Regions from separate parts of the Glutamicibacter sp. M10 genome, predicted to be linked through region 4. Evidence: riboswitches for the same ligand, from Rfam matches in the RefSeq annotation. Region 4 holds a riboswitch; each other region holds the start of a gene.
The links. Region 4 has a riboswitch for S-adenosylmethionine ahead of N6V40_RS01180 (acyl-CoA dehydrogenase family protein). Riboswitches for the same ligand answer to the same signal wherever they lie in the genome.

Region 1 (3,298 bases), 370 kb from region 4:
ATGCCACCGAGCACGGACATTTCCGCCTCGATGTCCTGTGGCGGCTTGCGCCCCGCGTCGGATTCCCGTGCCTCGTAAACCGGCTCAGCACTCATTACAGCCACTTCCATCCCTATTGAACCGCTGGGAAAAACTTCCTTGCCAGATGGCAACGCTCCATCATGTCAGTCGATACCGACAACTGAAAAAGCGTCTGTGGATATTTCTGTCCCAAAGTCAACACTAAGACCGTTATTTGCTCACGTAAACCTCGTTATCCACAGCGCCTGTGCATAACATGGCCTGACTTGTGGACTGCCCTGTTCACTAACTGGGGAGAACCCTGTGGATTAATAACTATTACCATTCGGTAATATGTTTTGACTTGGGTGTTTGTGTTTACACAGCTGTGGACAGAAAAATATTTTGTTGAAGCTTGCGGCACCCTTCGCAGAGTTATCAACAGCCAAAAACACCCGGAATTCGGGGTTATTAGCGATATGCACAGAGTTCTACACACATCACCCACAAGCGTGTGGATAACCCTGTGGATAGTGAGATTCTCCTAAAACCCTTAGTCACCGTAGGTTAAGCGGTTCACTTGACCCTCAAAAACGACGTCGTCCACATTTCTTTGCCCCAAGGCATCTTTTGTCCCCGTGGATAACTCACCACATCATCAAAATGCTGCCGTCACGCAAAAACGCTCCGGGTGGAACACCGCGTGTTCCGTCCGGAGCGTTTGAGCAACTAGCTAGCTGAAGTATTAGACGAGTTCAGGAACTGGGATTGAATGAAATCGTGAATCATGGAAGATCTGTGGCGAATGTTCGGAGGCGTGGTGCCCGTGCACTTCCAAGAAGACGACCCAGTGATCACCAGCTTCAACTTCGTTGTAGATGGAAGTCTCCAACCACAATGTGGATTCTTCGATAAACAGCGCACCCTGGTCAGTGACGGCAGTGTCTACACCACGGAAGCGGTCGCCGGTCTTTGAGGCGAGCTGCGCGCATACTCCCCCATTGCGGTCGCTAAGCACTGAGACGCCAATGTGGCCAGCTTCGCGTAATTTGGGCCAGGTGTTAGAAGTTTTCTGTACTGCAAACATCACCAGCGCAGGTTCCAACGAAACACCAACGGTGAACGACGAAGCGATAATTCCGGTTTTTACACCGTCAATCTCGGCGCAAAGAGCTGCGATGCCTGAGGGGTGCTGAGCGAAAACCTTGCGGAGCGTCAGCGGGTCAAGTTCACGATTCAATGACATGGCTCGATTCCTTCTGGTCTTGCCCACGGCGCTGAAGAGACCCGAGCAAACGGTTCGGCGTCCCCGAATCCACTTCTCACTGATCATTCACGCAGTGCGCGGTACTTGTTTCAACACCATTTAGCGCGAAACCGAATCCTCACCTGGAGCACCCCACTACCGTAGAGAGGGTTGCCGATCAGCAAGCCAGGGCTTATAGCTGATGCTCTTGATTCTGTTTAAAACGATATGGGTCATGACGAAGTATCGTCAAACAAATCACTTCGTAAATCGCAATATTCAATGATTCATTCGACGCATAGGCCTATATCGAGGTGTCTGGCAGTCAATTATTCAGAAGATGTGTGATCCATGACGCAATCCGCTTATCGATGACATCCTGCCCAGCTCGGTCACCAAGGCCGCTTCAACGCTTTTCTGGGGCCGCTCACCGTAATGAAACCGGGTTTCTTTCTCTGGCGTTCAGGTTCATGCCACGATAAAAGATGCAGTGTTATGCGTCACACCATTCATTGCCTGCCGCCGTTGCCAGAGATGATGAGTGAAGGATGCCTCCATGGTAGAAATTCAGGCCAACCATTCAGAACTAACCCCGTTGCGTTTCCTTGAACGCTCGGCCGAGGCCTACCCCAGCAAGACCGCCATCATTCATGGGACTCGTAGTTATACCTACAAAGAATTCGAAACTCGGGTGCACCGTTTTGCTCAAGTACTAGCCGAGCGCATCGAACCCGGTGACCGAGTAGCGGTCTTGGCACCAAATACTCCTGAGATGTTGATGGCTCACTACGCCGTGCCGCTAGCTGGGGGTGTGCTCATCGCTCTGAACACGCGACTCTCCGCCCACGAGCTGCAGTACATCATCGACCATTCGGGAGCGAAGCTCCTCCTGGCCGATACCGAATTACTGGAGAACACCAAAACCCTGCGACGCGAAAACCCCGGCCTGCAGGCACTGATTGAGATCACCGACGACCAGTTCACCTCCCCACGCCCGAACGTGGAAGTTGATGGAACCTTGGAGCAATTGCTGTCTACCGCCAGCGACGAGAAACTGCCCTATGCGATCGCGGACGAGCGCTCTGCCATCGCCTTGAACTACACCTCGGGGACCACGGGAAAGCCCAAGGGTGTGCTCTACTCGCACCGCGGCAGCTACCTAAACTCTCTGGGTGAAGCGCACCATCAGGGCCTTAGCTCAGCGACCCGATACCTCTGGACGCTACCGATGTTTCACTGTAACGGCTGGTGTACACCCTGGGCAGTGACCGCAGTTGGTGGCACCCATCTATGCCTGCGTGGAGTGCGTGAAGATGCAGTGTGGGATGCCATCGAGAACCTCGGAACTACTCACCTGTGCGGTGCCCCGACTGTTTGCTCGATCATCGCCGACTCGACTCGGGCGCACCAACTTCAGGCTCCGCTGCGCATCACCACCGCTGGAGCTCCACCGTCCCCGGCCATCATTTCCAAGTTGCAGAAACTGGGCATCGAAGTCGTTCACGTCTATGGGCTGACCGAAGTGTATGGCCCCTACACAGTCTGCGAATACCAAGAAGAATGGGATCAGCTAGAGCCGGCCGAACGCGTGGCCAAGCTAGCCCGCCAAGGCGTCGGAATGATCACCGCGGAGTCGGCACGCATTGTTGATGAGAACATGTTCGACGTTCCTGCCGATGCCCAGACTATGGGCGAAATCGTCTTGCGCGGTAACAATGTCATGATCGGCTATTACCGAGACGAAGAAGCAACCGCACAGGCCTTTGCCGGCGGATGGTTCCACACCGGCGACTTAGGCGTCATGCATCCCGACGGCTACATTCAGGTGCGCGACAGGGCCAAAGACATCATCATTTCCGGTGGCGAAAACATCTCAACCATCGAAGTGGAACAAGCTTTGGCTTCCCACCCCGAGGTACTGGATCTGGCCGTTGTTGGCATCGCCGATGAGAAGTGGGGCGAACGTCCCGTGGCCTACGTGATCCGAGCCAGCGACTCCACCTTGAGCGCGCAAGATCTGATCGATTTCGCCAAGCAGAAACTTGCTGGCTA
Region 2 (3,298 bases), 590 kb from region 4:
GCGACCCATAGGGCACACCGTGTGCGTCCGGCGAAGACGGCCCGGTGGATCCATTACAACCGCCGACCATATTAACGGCGAGAACGAAGTACTTTGTGCTGTCGATCGTGGCCCCGGGGCCGATAAAGCCGTCCCACCATCCGGGTAGGGATGAATGCCCCTGGGCGACATGTGCGTCGCCGGTCAAAGCATGCATCACCAGCACGGCGTTGGAGCCATCGGCGCTCAGCTTGCCCCACGTTTCGTAGGCGAGTTCTACCTGTGGCAGGTAGCCGCCAAACTCAAAGTGGTACTCCCCACAGCGCTACGGCGCGTCATGCCGTCTTGGCCGTGGGCGAGCGGTGTTTCTTCGTTGGTTGCAATGGATGCCATACCTAGAGCGTTTCCTGCAATTCCTTATTCTCAAGGGCTGCCACAGCGTTAAAGCCCAACTGGAGATCGGCCAAAATGTCCTTGATATTTTCTAGTCCGACGCTCAAGCGCACCAAGCCGGGGCTTACGCCCGCGGCAAGCTGATCGGCCTCGGAGAGCTGAGCGTGGGTGGTGGACGCCGGGTGGATGGCCAGCGAGCGCACATCGCCGATGTTGGCCACATGGGAGTGCAGCTCAAGGGCGTTTACAAAGGCTTGGCCTGCCGGCGCACCGCCAGAAAGCTCAAAGGCGAGCACCGATCCGGCGCCGTGCTGGCTGTACTTCTTGGCGCGCTCAAACCACGGTGAGGAGGCTAGGCCCGCATAGGCGACCTGCTGCACTTCATCACGGGCTTCGAGCCAGTTGGCCACTTCGCGCGCGTTTTCACCGTGGCGCTCAACGCGCAGGGACAGGGTTTCTAGCCCCTGGGCGATCAAGAACGCGTTAAAGGTGACAGCGCTGAACCCAAATCGCGCAAGAGCTGGACTCGCGTCTTGAGGATGTAGGCCAGGTTGGCGCCGAGGATGCCGTTCACGCCAAGATCGCGAGCAAAAACCAGGCCGTTGTAGGACTCGTCCGGGGTGTTAAAGCCCGGGAAGCGCTGCGGGTCCTTGGCAAAGTCAAAGTTGCCCGAGTCCACAATCACCCCGGCGATCGCGTTGCCGTGACCGCCCAGGAATTTGGTGGCCGAGTGGATGACGATGTCAGCCCCAAATTCGATCGGGCGGATCAGGTACGGAGTGGCCAGGGTGTTATCCACCAGCAGCGGCACTCCATTTTCATGGGCGATCTTGGCGATTTCTTCGATGTCCAGCACGTCTTGGCGTGGGTTGGAAATGGTTTCGCCGAAGAACGCCTTGGTGTTTGGGCGCACCGCGTCGCGCCAATCCTGCAGGTTATCCGGGTCGGCCACAAAGCTGACCTCGATGCCCAGACGCTTAAGCGTGTGCTTAAGCAGATTCTGGGTTCCGCCGTACAAACTTGGGCTGGCCACCAGGTGATCGCCGGACTCGGCGAGGTTCAGGATGGCCAAGGTGGTCGCGGCCTGTCCGGAGGACAGCAACAGCGCGCCCACGCCGCCTTCTAGATCGGCGATGCGAGTTTCTACTGCGTCGGTGGTGGGGTTGCCGATGCGGGTGTAGATCGGTTCCAGTTCCTGCAGCGCAAAACGGGCTGCAGCACTTTCTGCGCTTGGGAAGACAAAGGAAGTGGTCTGGAAGATCGGTAGTGCCCGGGCACCGGTGGTTGGATCTGGGGTCTGCCCGGAGTGGATCTGACGGGTTTCAAATGACCAGTTATTGCTCATGGTTTCCTCCAAAAATAGTTCTGTGACTTTTGGGGTAGACCACTGAGAAGACACCGACAGAAAGATCCTCATGAAGGCACTTCCAGGGTTACCCGCGCTTGTCCTTAGCAGCTTTTTGCTCCTAAGGGCCAGGTCTTCACCCGGGGCACCCCACCGCGGTTGGAGGGTTGCCGCCCAGTAAGCCGGGGCTTGTTACTGGGACTCATGACCTACTTCCAGTGTGCCCGAAAACCGAAGATTTTTGCAATGTGAGAGTGCAAAGGGGGTAGTAATCGGTCATATTTCGCGCCAGACGCGATTTGGGTGCAGAGAATTCGATCACCGATTAAAAATTAGGCTTGCCTAAGTAGAGACTGTCATCACATGTTGTCATGATGGGCACATGATGAGGTTAGATCACGTAAGTTATGCCTGCGGCCCAGATGGGTTGTTGCCAACCGCGCAGAGAATCTCCGAGGCCTTGGGTTTGGAGTTCGTTAAGGGAGGCGTGCATCCGCGCTTCGGAACACGTAATGTCATCTTCCCGTTGAAGCATGGTCAGTATTTGGAAGTGGTTGAAGTGCTCAACCACCCCGCCAGCGACAAGGCTCCTTTTGGCCAAGCGGTGCGAGCGCGTTCTGAGCTCGGCGGTGGCTGGATGGGCTGGTGTGTTTCGGTGGACGATCTGTCCAGCGCCGAAGAACGGCTGGGCCGCAAGTCGGTTCCGGGCAACCGCAAATTCCCCGATGGTCGCGAGCTGACCTGGCAGCAGATCGGCATTAAGGGTTTGATCGCCGACCCGCAGTGCCCGTACCTGATTTCCTGGGACGAAGAAGCTAAGGATCTGCATCCTTCCAAGGCACTTGAACCGAGCGGCGCGATCAGCGAGATCACCATTGCCGGCTCGCGTGATCGTGTGCTGGAATGGTTGGGGCAACCTGAAAACGTGAATCTGGGCCCAGTAGTCATGGACTATGAGGCACCCAACGGTACCCCGGGAATCATGACGGTGACCTTCGAAACCGATAACGGTCCGGTTGTGCTGTAACAACAACATCTTTCAAAGGTAGGCGGGGACAATGGCGTCCCCACCTACCTCTTTTTATGTGCTGGCATCCAGACGCTTGCCTAGAACCACAACGTTTTGGTCCACAAATCCCAGACGCTCATAGAAATTGAGCACGGCAGCGTTTTCATTACGCACCATCAACTGCACCTTGGGCACACCACGGTCCACTAGCCAGCTTGTTGCGGCCTGAACCATTGTGCTGCCAAGCCCGGTACCCTGCTTGAGCGGATCAACGGCCACATAGTAGAGCCAGCCACGGTGTCCGTCGTGGCCCACCATCGCAGTGGCAACAACTTTGTCTTCCTCGATCACGGCCAGCACCGTGGAAGTTGGGGTATCTAAGGCACGCTGCGCATCGGCGTATGGATCATTCCACGGCCGGGTCAGCCCGGTGGCTTCCCACAGTGCCACGGCTTGTTTTATCTGTTGCGCGGTCAGCTGTGAAATCTGCATGCCTACAGTTTAGGGGTTTAGTTGCCGATCCCGATCGCCGGACCGATCAGGGCATAACCGACAAAGCCGATGGCATCAAG
Region 3 (3,298 bases), 920 kb from region 4:
AGACGGTTTTGCGCTTCGATTAATACGTCCGGGTGCTCTTCGAGCAGCGGAAGGGTATAAACCAAGAAGTCGATGGACTGAGACATGCTCAGGTCTTGATCTTCAAAAATGCCCGAAGAGTTCGCTGGTCCCAAGGCAGCGTCGTCGCCAAGCTTGTCCTTGATCGAGGCTAGGATTTCCTTCTCGATGCCACGTTGCCGTGGCGCCTTGGACGGGTACTTCCACGAATAGCGCAGGGCGACAACTTCTGGGCTGCTAGATACAGCCAGCCGCAGGACGGGACGAGCAGGGGCAGGAATTTTATAGCTAACGTCAACGCTTTTCAGCGGGGCCAAGTGGCGCATGCGTTCAAGATGTTTTTCCTCAAAACGCGGAACATCTACTGCTGGAACGAACTGAACTCCAGAAGCAATAAAAGAGGCAAGTTCCGCTGAAACAGGCTCAGCAAATTCTGCCAGTCCCCAGTCTTTGGCCTTGGTCAACGGCTTAGCCGAGTACACCAAAAAAGTCGGTGGATTTCCGACAGGGAGTACATGTGAATCTTGTGGATCAGGCGCGGAAATGAACCCTTCCATGGTCAAGCCATCTTCACCCCGGCGCAGATCTACAAAAGCATTGGCCGGCTCAGGGCTGAAGGTCACAGCGGGCTTGGCGTTGCTACTTCCGTTGATGATCTGCACTCCGGCTGCTTGCAGCGCGGTGAAGGCTTCGAGCAAATCTTTGCCCGGTAGATCCATTAACGAGATCCAGTCTTTAACATCCCAGACATAGCCGTATTTTTGCTTTTCAGCCTGCTCTCGTAGCTGGTCTAGTTCGCTCATGGCACGGCGCTGTTCTTTGGAGAACCGCTTGTCAAAGGCCACAGACTTCCAGCTTACTCCGGTCTGAATCCATGGGCTCTTGGTACCTTGTCGCGCCGGGCGAGCCTGAAGGGTCAGGGCATCATCGCTACCGTAGCGTGGTTCGCTAACGATTTTTAGAATGAGGCCCAGCGGCTCTTGGGCGACGTCCGGTTCATCATCGATGACGGGCAATAGGCGGTTAAGACTACGTTCCCACTGCGGCACCGCTTGACGTTGCCAGTCATGCGGCCGCCCCGCACCGTCGGTAACGTACAGAGGCTCATCATCTTCGTTAATGGTTTCAATCAATAACGCGGCGACTTCTTCGCAGCGAGTACTGGTGGGGTGTTTGCTGCAACCACCTTCAAATGAAATCCCTTGCGCTTCAAATCGGAAGGTTGCGTTCACCTGCGCGCCGAGCACCTGTCCGCGCACTTGAGTAAGACCGGCTTCAACGTGGCGTTCAACGTGCGAGACCTTTCCCGACTGATAGTAGAACGCACCAATCTCCAACGTGTCCTGGTCCAGTACCAAGTCCAAGTTTTTGATAGTCAGCTGGTATTCCATATCCGCCAATCGTTGTGTACGCAATAGAGCCGGTTGCTACCCTCCATCCTATCGACGGTTACCGACAGCTTCGTAATGACGAAAAGTTAAGCGAATGCTTTACTCGCAGCGGTACTCAAGGATAAAAATGAATCACTGAATCACGAGTTCCACTCACTACGGCCCTGGCTGAGTGGACGGCAACCCTCTAGCCATTGTGCCGGGTGCCCCAGGTGAAGATTCGACGCATCCTGAGAGTCAAGAAGCGTAAACGATGGCGCACCCTTGCGTCAGAAAAGGGAGAACACCTCTTATGCCTACCGCAACCAAGAAACTTTCCGTGGCCGAAGATCGCTCTGCGCGCTTACAAGAAGCTGGCACTGGATGGGGTGAACGCATTTCGGCAGCCCCACAGAGCGCACAACTCACCTTTAGTGTTCGCGGCGAAGGATTCGACTCTGTAGCCAGTAACATCAGGGCCGGCAAGCACAGCTTTACCGTTGATGAACCAGCTGCACTGGGAGGCAGCGACATCGCGGCCAGCCCGGTGGAATATGCCTTGGCAGCGTTGGTTTCCTGCCAAGTAGTTGTTTACCGTCTGTACGCGGAAAACTTGGGCATCCAAGTAGATGATGTGCAGATCACCGCTGATGGCCAGCTTGATGTTCGTGGCCTGTTTGGCATTGATGAAACAATTCGTCCGGGCTTCTCCTCCGTGGACTTGCAGGTGCACATTGCGGGTCCTGAATCCGCAGAGCGTTATGAAGAACTACGCCAGGCTGTGGATGCTCACTGCCCAGTATTGGACTTGTTCGTCAACCCGGTGCCGGTGACTACCTCGGTGCACGTTGTTGAAGCTAATAATTAGTCTCAGCTGAACCAAAAAACGCACTGCGGTGACCCGAATTTCAGGGCCACCGCAGTGCGTTTTACAGTAATGGATTATTCGCTAAGGAAATCCAGTAGGACCTTGCCCGAGGTGGAAGCATCCTTGGCCGTTTCAAAGGCTTCAAGACTTTGGCCCACTGGGAACTCGTGGGTGACAGCATCCGAGATCCGTAACGACCCGTCGGCCAAGGCAGCAAGAACGTGGTCAATTTCGTCGTTAAAACGGAATGAACCGACGAGTTCTAGTTCACGGGTGATGACAAGCGAGATCAGTGCTGGCTGCTCACCGGTTGGTAGCAGGCCAACCATGACTACTCGTCCACCGCGCGTAGCACCGCGTACTGCCGAGGCCAGACCACGGTAGTTGCCACTAGCCTCGATCACCACGTCGGCATTAACCTTGCCGATGGACTCTTGATCATCCGCCCGCAGGGTTGAGGTCGCACCGAGCTTTGTTGCGATCTGAAGTGGCTTGTCATGCATGTCCACCGCAATGATTTCTGCGGCTCCGGCGCGCTTGAGCACGGCGACTGCCAAAGCTCCAATGGGGCCGGCACCGATGACCAGTGCGCGCTTTCCAGCAACATCTCCCGCACGTGAAACTGCATGCCAGGCCACTGCTGCTGGTTCCGCCAACGCGGCATCACGTAGTGAAAGGGACTCGGGTAGAGCGCGCAACATCCGAGCAGGTAGGTTGACCTCGCGGGCGAACGCACCTTCGGTGTGTGGATAGCGGGCTGCAGATCCTAAATAGGTGCAGCCTGGAGACAGGTTGGGACGTTCGGTTGGATAAGGTTCTCCAGTTTCGCCGGGAGTTGCCGGATGCACGGCGACTTTGGTGCCGGCGGCTGGCCCAGTGCCATCGGCGGCCGTCTGCAGGACGGTGCCAACAATCTCGTGGCCTAAGACCATAGGTGCTTTAAGAATGGATTCACCGGCAGCACCATGGCTCCAGTAATGCAGGTCTGATCCGCAGATACCGCCGTAGGCGATGGAAATGCGTGCTTCATCTGCAGCCGGTG
Region 4 (3,298 bases):
TGCTGGTACCTGGCGCGAGGCCCAAAGCGATATTTTCTCGGACCGATCGCCACGGTAGTAGTCGTGGTTCCTGAAATGCGACCGCACATAGTTCGTTGATGCCATCTACGTTGCGTTTTCCGGTACGGATGGATCCGGTGGATGGTTGGTCCAACCCGGAGACCGCGCGAAGCAGTGTGGACTTGCCGCAGCCGCTAGCACCAAGGATCGCAACAACTTGGCCCGCGGGGATCTGCAAGTTGATATCGCTGAGGACCGCGCGGCTTTCACTTTTGGTGGTGAAGGTGCGCGAAACATTGCTGAATTCCACGTCTAAAGCGGTCGAGGTGTGCGCTTGAGGCAGTGCAAGGCTAAGAGCCATGATCATCTCCATCGGTCCTGGCGGTAGCACCGGCCTATGGAGTGTGTCATCCATAGGTGGTTGCTGCGGCGTCACTGAGCCAGATCTCTCGGCCGCTCGGGATGGTTACGTGTCCATTACAGGCTTTCGAACGATTTGAAAGCAAATCTTGCGTAACATGAAAAATCTTCGATAACTACGTCACATGCGCGGGTTATTTCGTTATTTATTTCATTAGAAGGCTGTTTAATCGATAGTTGGGGATTCTTGCCAAGTCATCTTCGATATGACGCGTCATTGACTGTGCAACGCAACTGTCAAGCCACCTGGTCTGAACAATGAAATGTGACTTCGTGGCTTGGAATGATTGCTTTGTTACGGCTACAAATGAATGACAACCCATCCAGAGCGGCTGAGAGATCTGGCTCGACGACGCCGCAGCAACCACCCGAATCGCGGGACGGTGCTACCGCCAGGACCGATGGAAAGAATTGAGGACTTCAATGTCATTTGGCGAGTCGCCGAACTCTTCCGGTTTGGACTTCAACCAGCTCAGCGATCCTTCGCAGGCTAGCGCCATGGGACTAGATGACTTCGAAGAGCAACTGCCTACCCGGCAACTACTCAAAGTCACACCCGGTCCGGGCGCGGATGAACAGTATGACCGTTTGGCTGAAATTTTCCGTCCGGTATTCGCGCAGATCGCGTCTACCGCAAGGGACCGCGATCGCAACCGCGTGCTTCCCTTTGAACAGGTGGGCCTGCTGAACCGCGACCGCTTTGGTGCGCTGCGCATTCCAGTTTCTGAGGGCGGCTACGGCGCACGTCTGGTTGACGTGTTCCGCCTGCTGATTGAACTTTCCGAGGCTGATTCCCATGTTGGCCAGCTCTGGCGAGCACACATCGCCTTTGTGGAGAGCATTCTGATTCTTGAAGATCAAGAGCTGCGCAACAAGTGGGTTACCCGTATTGCTGCCGGTCAGATTGTCGGCAATGCGTACACCGAACGTGGCGGCAACGCACTAGGTACGCTGAACACCAAGGTCACCGAGTCTGAGGGCCGCTGGCTAGTTGACGGTGAAAAGTATTACTGCACCGGCACCATCTTTGCCGACTGGACCGCAGTGGCAGTGGCCCATCCAGAAAAGGCTGGCCGGCAGATTGCCGTCGTTTCCACCCAACGCAGTGGCGTAAAAATCCTTGACGATTGGGATGGGTTTGGTCAGGGGCTGACCGGTACCGGCACCACCGAGTTCCATCAGGTGCCCGTGGACTGTTTTATCCCACAGGCAACTAACGACTCCGAAGCTGCGATCTACCAGCTGGTCCTCACCGCAGTGCAAGCAGGTATTGCCCGCGCCGCGCTGAACGATCTGCGCCAGTCGGTCCAGAACCGTACCCGCATCTTCACCACCGGCACCGGCGTTCCGGCCTACCGCGAACCACAGGTACTTCAGCTGGTCGGCGAAGTCTCAGCAGAGTCCTTCGCCGTCGACTCGGTAGTGATTGGCGCAGTACTAGAAGTTGAAGCAGCACTGGTAGACCCAGGACTGAACGACGAGGAACGCTACGCGGTCTGTGAACTATCGGCTAACCGCGCCCAGACCATCGTGCAACCGTTGGTGCTCGGAGCAACCAGCAAACTCTTTGACGGTTTAGGGGCCTCATCAACCAGCATTGTGTGCAACCTAGATCGGCACTGGCGTAACGCACGAACCATCGCCACCCACAACCCGGCCATGTACAAGGCGCGCATCGTGGGGGACTACGAAATCAATGCGGTTCAGCCTCAACGTCTCTTGGTCACCGGCGAAGACAGCAACAACCAAAACTACGGCGCCTAAGCGCCTAATTTCTAATTTCACCAATACAGATTCACGGCAAGGAGAACACCTATGAGCACGAAGCGCGAAATTCTCTTCAACGCATTCGACATGAACTGCGTGGTGCACCAGTCGCCAGGTCTGTGGCGTCACCCAGATGACAAAGCCTCAACGTACAACACCATCGGCTACTGGACCCACCTAGCGAAGGTGCTAGAAAAGGGTAAGTTCGACGGCCTGTTTATTGCCGACGTACTAGGTACCTACGATGTCTTTAACGGCACCAACGAATCCCCACTGCGCTCGGGCGCACAGGCACCGGTTAATGACCCGATGATGCTGGTCTCGGCCATGGCTGCAGTAACTGAAAACTTGGGCTTCGGCGTCACCGCCGGAACCGCCTATGAGCACCCATATGCTTTTGCCCGTCGTCTGGCTACCTTGGATCACCTCACCGATGGTCGTGTGGGTTGGAACGTGGTCACCGGTTACTTGCCTTCGGCCGCCCGCAATATGGGCCAAGAAGACCAGATGGAACACGACGAGCGTTATGACCACGCCGACGAATACCTCGAAGTGGTCTACAAGTTGCTTGAAGGCTCGTGGGAAGATGACGCGGTTCAGAACAACAAGGAAACCGGGATCTACACGGACCCGGAAAAGGTGCACAATATTGAGCACGAGGGCAAGTACTTTAAGGTGCCCGGTATTGCTATCACTGAGCCGTCCACCCAGCGCACCCCGGTGATCTACCAGGCCGGCGCTTCTTCACGTGGCATCAAGTTCGCCTCACAGAACGCTGAAGCAGTATTTGTTACCAGCCCTACCCGCGAAATCCTCAAGGCTACGGTCACCAAGATTCGTGACGCTGTTGAGGCTGCTGGCCGCGACCGTTACGATGTGAAGATTTTCGCCATGCAGACCATCATCACCGATGAGACCTCTGAAAAGGCTCAGGCCAAGTACGAAGACTACAAGTCCTACGCGGACGTCGAAGGTGCACAGGTACTGATCTCCGGTTGGATGGGTGTTGACCTCTCCGAGTTGGATCCCGATGAGCCACTGGGTTCCAACGTGAAGTCCAACGCCATCCAGTCCTCGGTGGAGACCTTCCAGAAGGCCAGCGGCGATGACG

Region 1: it holds a riboswitch for S-adenosylmethionine, as region 4 does, so the genes downstream of both, N6V40_RS02995 (flavin reductase family protein) here and N6V40_RS01180 (acyl-CoA dehydrogenase family protein) in region 4, are expected to answer to the same signal.
Region 2: it holds a riboswitch for S-adenosylmethionine, as region 4 does, so the genes downstream of both, N6V40_RS15420 (bifunctional o-acetylhomoserine/o-acetylserine sulfhydrylase) here and N6V40_RS01180 (acyl-CoA dehydrogenase family protein) in region 4, are expected to answer to the same signal.
Region 3: it holds a riboswitch for S-adenosylmethionine, as region 4 does, so the genes downstream of both, N6V40_RS05630 (OsmC family protein) here and N6V40_RS01180 (acyl-CoA dehydrogenase family protein) in region 4, are expected to answer to the same signal.

Annotation. Positions count from the first base shown of each region.
Region 1 covers NZ_CP104918.1:602,637-605,934, reverse strand. The annotation lists gene dnaB (replicative DNA helicase) at 1-95, opposite strand, end outside; gene N6V40_RS02995 (flavin reductase family protein) at 746-1,246, opposite strand; SAM riboswitch class IV at 1,343-1,460, opposite strand; gene N6V40_RS02990 (long-chain-fatty-acid--CoA ligase) at 1,803-3,298, shown strand, end outside.
Region 2 covers NZ_CP104918.1:3,176,598-3,179,895, forward strand. The annotation lists gene N6V40_RS15415 (homoserine O-acetyltransferase MetX) at 1-268, opposite strand, end outside; partial or broken gene N6V40_RS15420 (bifunctional o-acetylhomoserine/o-acetylserine sulfhydrylase) at 375-1,717, opposite strand; SAM riboswitch class IV at 1,807-1,927, opposite strand; gene N6V40_RS15425 (VOC family protein) at 2,100-2,744, shown strand; gene N6V40_RS15430 (GNAT family acetyltransferase) at 2,799-3,218, opposite strand; gene N6V40_RS15435 (CPBP family intramembrane glutamic endopeptidase) at 3,236-3,298, opposite strand, start outside.
Region 3 covers NZ_CP104918.1:1,152,704-1,156,001, reverse strand. The annotation lists gene N6V40_RS05635 (DEAD/DEAH box helicase) at 1-1,433, opposite strand, end outside; SAM riboswitch class IV at 1,548-1,668, shown strand; gene N6V40_RS05630 (OsmC family protein) at 1,702-2,256, shown strand; gene N6V40_RS05625 (L-idonate 5-dehydrogenase) at 2,331-3,298, opposite strand, start outside.
Region 4 covers NZ_CP104918.1:233,647-236,944, reverse strand. The annotation lists gene N6V40_RS01185 (ABC transporter ATP-binding protein) at 1-361, opposite strand, end outside; SAM riboswitch class I at 367-469, opposite strand; SAM riboswitch class I at 737-828, shown strand; gene N6V40_RS01180 (acyl-CoA dehydrogenase family protein) at 844-2,184, shown strand; gene N6V40_RS01175 (LLM class flavin-dependent oxidoreductase) at 2,236-3,298, shown strand, end outside.